DNA from 2 places in the Exiguobacterium sp. s40 genome. Region 1 is predicted to be linked to the other one. Evidence: predicted binding sites of a transcription regulator. Region 1 holds the regulator's gene; the other holds the start of a gene.
What was found. Region 1 encodes LexA, which represses DNA repair genes until DNA is damaged. Its sites were predicted from a motif close to CGAACATATGTTCG; they were not measured.
Positions count from the first base shown of each region.

Region 2: a site for LexA is predicted at 1,775-1,788, ahead of uvrB (excinuclease ABC subunit UvrB). Genes of this name have one in related genera too.

Region 1 covers NZ_JACSLC010000005.1:58,507-62,745, forward strand. Annotated here, with positions in the region: gene glnA (type I glutamate--ammonia ligase) at 1-527, shown strand, start outside; gene KNP02_RS06175 (DNA alkylation repair protein) at 693-1,793, shown strand; gene KNP02_RS06180 (metal-binding protein) at 1,881-2,321, opposite strand; gene lexA (transcriptional repressor LexA) at 2,328-2,948, opposite strand; gene KNP02_RS06190 (hypothetical protein) at 3,154-3,390, shown strand; gene KNP02_RS06195 (YneB family resolvase-like protein) at 3,463-4,107, shown strand; gene KNP02_RS06200 (DUF896 domain-containing protein) at 4,168-4,239, shown strand, end outside.
Region 2 covers NZ_JACSLC010000002.1:224,257-228,495, reverse strand. Annotated here, with positions in the region: gene uvrB (excinuclease ABC subunit UvrB) at 1-1,721, opposite strand, end outside; gene KNP02_RS02800 (sulfite exporter TauE/SafE family protein) at 1,866-2,720, shown strand; gene KNP02_RS02795 (MIP/aquaporin family protein) at 2,822-3,529, shown strand; gene glpK (glycerol kinase GlpK) at 3,560-4,239, shown strand, end outside.

The sequences.
Region 1 (4,239 bases):
CAGCCCGCGCCTTCACGGCAGGAATTCTCGAGCACGCTCGTGCGTTCACGGCTGTCTGTAACCCGACTGTCAACTCGTACAAGCGCCTCGTGCCTGGTTACGAAGCACCTTGCTATGTAGCATGGAGCGCGCGCAACCGTTCACCACTCGTTCGTGTACCGGCGGCCCGTGGCCTCTCGACGCGTATCGAAGTGCGTTCGGTTGACCCAGCGGCGAACCCGTATCTCGCCTTGTCGACGCTCTTGGCTTCTGGCCTCGACGGAATCGAGAAAGACATGACGGCACCGAAGCCGATTGACAGCAACATCTACGTGATGGATAAGCCAGAGCGTGTTGCCAACGGAATCGATGATCTTCCGGCTACACTCTTTGACGCACTCGAAGTACTCCGTGCCGATAAAGTCGTGATGGATGCTCTCGGTGACCACATCGGTGAACACTTCCTCGAGTTGAAAGAAATCGAGTGGGATATGTTCCGTACGCAAGTGACAGAGTGGGAACGCGATCAGTACATGACGCTCTACTAAGTCGACTAATAAGGGATATTCCCTTTAAAATCAGAGTCCTGAACGAGTCTTCGTATGAAGTGCTCATTCAGGACTCTTTTTCTATAATTCGCTTCAACTAATCAATATAATGAGGGAGAATGTATATCACTATAAATGTAATGGAATGGGATAGGGGGACGAGAAGTGGCAACACCATTAAAAGACGTGTATGATGAGACCTTTTTGTTGGAATTTGGACGACGTATTCAAACCGTGTATCCGTCATTTGACGTACAGGCTTTTATCGCATCAATCATAGATGAATCGTGGGAAGCGTTGACACTCAAAGGGCGTACTCGACGTATTTCGATAAAACTAGGTCAGTATTTGCCACAGAATTACGAATCAGCTTTGGACGTATTGGTTGAAATTGCAGATGACTGCGTCGGCTTTCCTTATTTGTTTTTCCCGGACTTTGTAGCGGTGTATGGACAGGCAGAAGAGCATTGGGAACGCTCGATGTCAGCGCTCGAACGCTTCACACAGAAGTCGTCTTCTGAATTTGCGATCAGGTCTTTTTTGTTGCGGGAACCAACGTGTGTGATGCACCAAATGACAGCTTGGGCCATTCATCCGAACGAACATGTTCGGCGTTTGGCGAGTGAGGGTTGTCGTCCTCGCCTTCCGTGGGCGGAATCGTTACTGATGTTCAAAGAAGACCCAGCTCCAGTGTTGGAGATTTTAGAGTTGTTAAAAGAAGATCCATCATTATATGTGAGAAAAAGTGTCGCTAACAACCTCAACGATATCTCGAAAGATCACCCAGAAGCTGTACTCGCAGTCTCGCGACGATGGCAGGGCGAGCATCCTCATACCGATTGGATCATTAGACACGGATGCCGGACACTGATCAAGTCAGCCCATCCTGACGCGTTAACGATATTCGGTTATACGCAGGAAACAAATTTAACCGTCGACTCATCGATTTCTATACATCCGAACGTGATCCGCATAAGGGAGGCGTGCGAGATTCAGTACGATGTGTCCATTCGTCCAGGGGATGCTGCTTATGTTCGTATCGAATACGCGATTGAGTTTATAAAGGCCAACGGGAAAGCGAGTCGTAAAGCATTCTTGCTAGCGAATAGAACCGTCGCTGGGGGCGCGCGACTTGCAGCGACCAGAGTGCACGACTGGTCAGATTTGACGACCCGTCGGCATTATCCAGGGGAGCATCGTGTCGTCTTGTTAGTAAATGGACGAGAAGTGGCTGAAAATCATGTCATGTTGCATAAAAGTTGTTGAACTTCTATATAATAAACGGTTCAAAAAAGGGCAACCCTGTCTATTTAGACGGGTTGCCCTTTTTGGGTGTGTAGCATAACGATCTGGTTAAAACGCACGTTTGAAGAACGTGGACGCATAGTCGAGCGTCGTATGTAGCGTCGTCGCGAAAACGAGTCCGAAGAAGCATGCTGCCCCGTTCAGATCGAGCCACGATTTGGCAGCTTCCTCATACGGCGTGACCGTGAGCAGAAGCGTGAGCGGGAAACCGAGATAGATGACCCGGATCAGATCGCTCAAGAGCGGAAAATGCGAGAATAACGACCGATGGGGCATAATCTTCACATAAGGGAGCCAAAAGCCCCGAAGCGGTCCCCATCGATAATAGGCGTCCGACTTCAAATCGAGATCCGGGGAGAGCCAGAACGTCCCGATGAGGGCGCCAAGCAGGAACACGGTCGGAACATCGATGTCAATAAAAGGCGTGGCAATCGCAAGAGCACCGATTGCCACGAGATTCGTACGGGTATGTGTCTTGCCACTAGCCATTAGCCATTAGTGAATCGTGCGGTATACACCGATGACCTTCCCTAAAATCGACACGTTATCGAAATACATCGCTTCGAGCTCGTCGTTCTCCGGCTGGAGGCGAACTTTCGAAGCTTCTTTATAAATCCGCTTCACGGTCGCTTCACCTTCATCCGTCATGGCGACGACAATCTCTCCATTGTCGGCCGTGTTCTGTTGACGGACGAGGACGCGGTCCCCATCCAAGATCCCCGCGTTAATCATCGAGTCCCCTGAGACAGAGAGCATGTAGACGTTGTCGGAACCGACGACGTGAGCCGGGAGCGGGAAGTGTTCTTCCACGTTCTCGATGGCCGTGATCGGCGTACCGGCTGTGACTTTCCCGATGACCGGCACGTACATGACGGCATCGTGGTCTTCGACGACGGACATCTCTTCATCCAAAATCTCGATGGCGCGTGGCTTCGTCTTATCACGTCGAATCAATCCACGCTTTTCAAGACGGTCCAAGTGACCGTGTACAGTCGAGCTCGATGCGAGCCCGACAGCCTCGCCAATTTCACGGACCGAAGGGGGATACCCTTTCGCCCGGACCTCGGCTTTTATAAAATCAAGAATCTGTTGTTGTCTTGCTGACATTTTTTTCAATGGATTTCACCTCGATTATGTCGAATAACCTGCGAACGCATCCTATTCTTTATGGGTTTAGTTTAACACAAGAACACATGAGCGCACAAACATTCGTTCGTTTTTTTCTGCTTGACCGAACAGAAGTTCTTGTTTTATGATGAGAACAGATAAACGAACAGACGTTCTCGAGAACGTGTATTCTTATTCCCAGGAGGCAATGATTATGAGAGACACAATCAATGGAATCATCTTAGTCGGCATGTTGGCACTCGGTATGTTCGTATTTTTCGCGGTCGGAGAGCTTCGTGACAACGAAGCGGTCGTCGTGACCGAACAAAAAGTCGAACACAGTATTGAAGAAGAAGTCGCCTTGAAAGAGGCGGAGACGCTCGAAGCGCACATTCTCACTAAACGGGATGAGGAAAAAGACGACAAGACGACGTGGTTCGCCGCCGAATAATCGTTTCTGATTGCGAACATCCCTTCATCCTGTGTATCGTAGAGGGCGAATGGAAAGAAAGGAAGTGACGCGATGCGAGTCGTCATTTATTGTCGCGTATCGACGAACAAGTCCACCCAAGAGACGTCGCTCAGTCGTCAGGCGGACGAGTTGAAGCAGATGGCGAGACGTCTTGATGCTGAGGTGGTCGATGTGATCAGTGAACAAGAGAGCGGGTATGAGGTCAATCGGGCGGGACTGCTCGATCTATTGGAGCACGTCTCGACGTCCGATCTCGATGCCGTGCTCGTGAGCGACGACAGTCGTCTCGGACGGGGAAATGCAAAAATCGCTATCTTGCATACGCTCATGAAACATAACGTGCGCTTGTTGACGATGCAGTCGTCCGATGAATATATCGTCTCCGACGCCGAGAAGATGGTGCTCGAGATCGTCAGTGTCGTCGAAGAGTATCAACGTAAGATCCATAACGCTAAAATTTCACGCGGAATGCGTCGGGCGGTCGCGAACGGATTTAATCCGCATCGGAATATCCAGCACCATGACCAGGGAGGCCGGAGCCGAATCGAAGTTCCGATTGAAGAAATCGTCCAATTGCGTGAACGTGGACTCACGTTCGCTGAAATTGCCGCCACCCTCCGCGGTTTTGGTTATGAGGTATCGAAAGCGACCGTGAACCGGCGCTACTTGGAGCACGTGTCGGTACCAGAAACTTGATTCCTGCTCGCTGATTTTGTACAGTAGAAGGACAAATTCAGTAGAGAGGGGGCGAGCCCGATGCTAGCACCTGAACAGTTGGAGCGAATCAATTTCCTCGCCAACAAAGCAAAGACAGATGGTCTGTCACCA
Region 2 (4,239 bases), on a different contig from region 1:
CGACGACGATCGGTCTCTTCAATCGCGCGCGTCATCGAGTCGGTCATTTTATCAGCGAACAAGATGACGTGCCCGTTCGAGTTCCGCGCCGCCCGCCCAATCGTCTGAATGAGCGATCGGTCCGAACGGAGGAACCCTTCCTTGTCGGCGTCTAGAATCGTGACGAGACTCACTTCCGGGATGTCTAGTCCTTCCCGCAGTAAGTTGATTCCGACGAGGACGTCGTATTTTCCGAGACGCAGGTCACGGATGATCTCAATCCGCTCGAGCGTCTTGATTTCAGAGTGCATATAGTTGACCTTGATGCCCGCTTCACGCAGATAGTCCGATAAATCCTCGGCCATCTTTTTCGTGAGCGTCGTCACGAGAACGCGTTCGTCCTGTTTAATGCGGTCGCGAATTTGGTCCATCAAGTAGTCGATTTGTCCTTTGATCGGATGAATCTCGATCGTCGGGTCGAGCAGTCCTGTCGGCCGGATGATCTGTTCGATCATGTGCGGGGTATGCTCGAGCTCGAACGGACCTGGTGTCGCCGAGATAAAGATCGCTTGCGACAACTTCTTCTCGAACTCGTCGAACTTGAGCGGACGGTTATCTTTAGCTGAAGGCAGGCGGAACCCGTGGTCGACGAGCACTTGCTTCCGGGCCTGGTCACCGTTATACATGCCGCGTACTTGCGGGAGCGTCACGTGCGACTCATCGGCGACGAGTAGGAAGTCTTTCGGGAAGTAGTCGATGAGCGTGTAAGGCGTCGCCCCTGCCTCGGTCAAGTTCAAATGACGCGAATAGTTTTCGATGCCTGAACAGTAGCCCATCTCACGCATCATCTCGAGGTCATAGTTCGTCCGCTGTTCGAGACGCTGGGCTTCAAGCAGTTTGCCTTCCTCGCGGAACTTCGCGAGCTGTTGTTCGAGCTCGGCCTCGATGTTGACGATCGCTTTTTGCAGCTTCTCGTCGCGGGTGACGAAGTGGGACGCCGGGAAGATTGAGACGTGCTCGCGGTCGGCGATGATCTCGCCGGTGAGCGGGTCCATCTCGCGGATGCGATCGATTTCGTCTCCGAAGAACTCGACGCGCAAGCATTGTTCGTCGCGTGACGCCGGGAAAATCTCGACGACATCGCCGCGGACACGGAAACGGCCGCGCTGGAAATCGATATCGTTCCGTTCATATTGGATGTCGATCAGTTTGCGAAGCATCTGGTCGCGCCCCATCTCTTTCCCGACACGGAGACTTATGACGAGACTGTTATATTCTTCCGGGTTACCGAGACCGTAAATACAGGAGACGGAAGCGACGATGATGACGTCGTCGCGCTCGAACAAGGCCGATGTCGCCGAGTGGCGGAGTTTATCGATCTCATCGTTGATCGAGGCGTCTTTCTCGATGAACGTGTCGGTCGACGGCACGTACGCCTCCGGCTGGTAATAGTCGTAATAGCTGACGAAATATTCGACGGCGTTGTTCGGGAAGAACTCTTTGAACTCCGAATACAGCTGTCCGGCGAGCGTCTTGTTGTGGGCCAAGACGAGCGTCGGCTTCTTCACTTCTTGGATGACGTTCGATACGGTGAACGTCTTCCCGGTGCCGGTCGCCCCGAGCAACGTCTGATACCGATCGCCACGATTGATTCCCTCGACGAGCTGTCGAATCGCCTCCGGTTGGTCGCCGGCCGGCTTATATTGTGATTGTAAGTCGAACGGAACGCTAATCTTATCCATATATATTCCTCGCTTTCTGTTCCTTGCATATTGACTTGATTATAGCACATACACGAACAAATATTCGCTTCTGACACGCTTCCCAAATCGTTCCGCTTTTCGTTATCATGGAGAGTGAATCTAAGTAGAAACGAGTTGGTCGTCATGTGGTCACTTCTCTTCATCCCGCTCGGTGCCATCGTCGGCGCCTTGTCCGGATTCTTCGGCATCGGCGGCGGGGTCATCATCGTCCCGGTGCTGCTCTTTAGTGGTTATTCGGCAGCAGAGGCCGTCGCCACGTCGCTCCTGTTCGTCGTCGGGACGAGCCTGTCCGGCGCGAAGAAACATACGTCGCTCGGCAACGTGTCTTGGTCGACCGGCATCACGGTCGGACTGACCGGCGCCGTCACGGCACAGCTGTCGAGCCGCCTCGTCCTCTCGATCTCGGGGACGTATGATTGGTTACTGAACTTATTTTATCTGGCTATCCTATCTTATTTTGCCGTTACGCTATTAAAGAAAACATCGAAACCGCAGAAGCCGAAAAAATCGACCGTTCTCGCGGGGATGATGATCGGAGCGATGGCCGGACTGTTGTCCGCCCTCCTCGGCATCGGCGGCGGGTTCATCATCGTCCCGCTCCTCGTCAGTTGGCTCGGCTTCACGACGCATCGCGGGGTCGGGACGAGCCTTGCTGCCGTCCTGTTCATCTCGCTCGGCGGACTCGTCGGCTATCTGCCGTCGCTATCGCTCGATTATGTGACGCCGCTTGCCCTCGTCATCGGGGCGTTCATCGGTGCGCCGATTGGGGCATCCCTCACGGACCGTTACGACGATAAAGAGATTTCGCGGCGCCTCGCTTGGCTCTACCTCGCCGTCATCGCTTCGATTCTCCTCGACCTCGGAGCCACGAGCTTTCCCCCGCTCGCGTACGTGAGCTTGATGGTCCTGCTCGTCTTTCTCGTCGGGATCACCCTCGACTTCAGACGCCGGATTACCAATCAAAACCACTTTTCATAAGAAAAGTGGCTTTTTTTGCATATTCGGTTTTGAAACGCTTTCATTTGGGGCATATAATGAAGTGGTAAGCCAAATTTAATATGGAAGGAAGGGAGTATCACATGTCAGCATTCGTCAGCGAAATTATTGGTACAATGCTACTCATCTTGCTCGGTAACGGTGTCGTCGCCGGCGTCGTCCTCCGTCATTCGAAAGCGGAGAACGCAGGTTGGGTCGTCATCACGTTCGGTTGGGGCTTCGCCGTTATGATCGGGGTATACGCAGCCGGAATCTATGGAGGGGCTCACTTGAACCCTGCCGTGACGGTCGGTCTCGCGACAGCAGGCTCATTCCCTTGGGCTGATGTGCCAGCGTATATTTTGGCACAATTCATCGGGGCGTTCATCGGGGCCGCCCTCGTGTATGTCCATTACAAGCCGCACTATGATGCGACCGACGACCCGGGCGCCAAATTGGCGACGTTCTCGACCGCACCTGGGATTCGTAGCACGCCGTTCAACGTGATCGGAGAAATCATCGGTACGTTCGTCCTCGTCTTCGGAATTTTATCTTTCGGGGCCAACACGTTCACGGACGGTTTGAATCCGCTTATCGTCGGTTTCCTCGTCGTCTCGATCGGTCTCTCGCTTGGTGGTACAACGGGATATGCCATCAACCCGGCGCGTGACCTCGGACCGCGGATTGCACATGCGATTCTTCCTATCAAAGGCAAAGGCACGTCGGACTGGGGCTACTCATGGATCCCGGTCGTCGGACCGATCATCGGGGCGGTCATCGCCGCATTGCTGTACGGTATTCTCGTACCATAATCTTTCTAATTTCTAAGGAGGCTCTCTCATATGGAGAAAGAAAAACGCTACATTTTAGCACTTGACCAAGGAACGACAAGCTCACGGGCGATCATCTTCGACCACGACGGAAAAATCGTCACGACCGCTCAGCGTGAGTTCAAACAATACTTCCCTAAGCCAGGCTGGGTCGAGCATAACGCCAATGAGATTTGGGGTTCTGTCCTCGCCGTCATGGCCGAGGCGTTCGGTTCGGCCGACATCGATCCAAAAGAGATCGCAGCAATCGGGATCACGAACCAACGGGAAACAGCCGTCGTCTGGGAGAAGTCGACAGGACGTCCGGTCTATAACGCCGTCGTCTGGCAATCGCGTCAAACAGCCGGTATTTGTGATGAGTTGAAGGAAGCCGGTCATGCCGACTTGTTCCGCGATAAGACAGGCCTCTTGATTGACGCCTACTTCTCAGGCACGAAAGTCAAATGGATCCTCGACAACGTCGAAGGCGCCCGTGAGAAAGCCGAAGCCGGTGACCTCCTCTTCGGAACGATCGACACTTGGCTCATCTGGAAACTGTCAGGCGGCCACGCCCACGTCACGGACTACTCGAACGCGTCACGGACGCTCATGTACAACATCTATGAGCAGAAGTGGGACGATGAGTTGCTCGAGATCTTGACGGTACCGAAGTCGATGCTCCCGGAAGTCAAACCGTCGAGTGAAGTGTACGC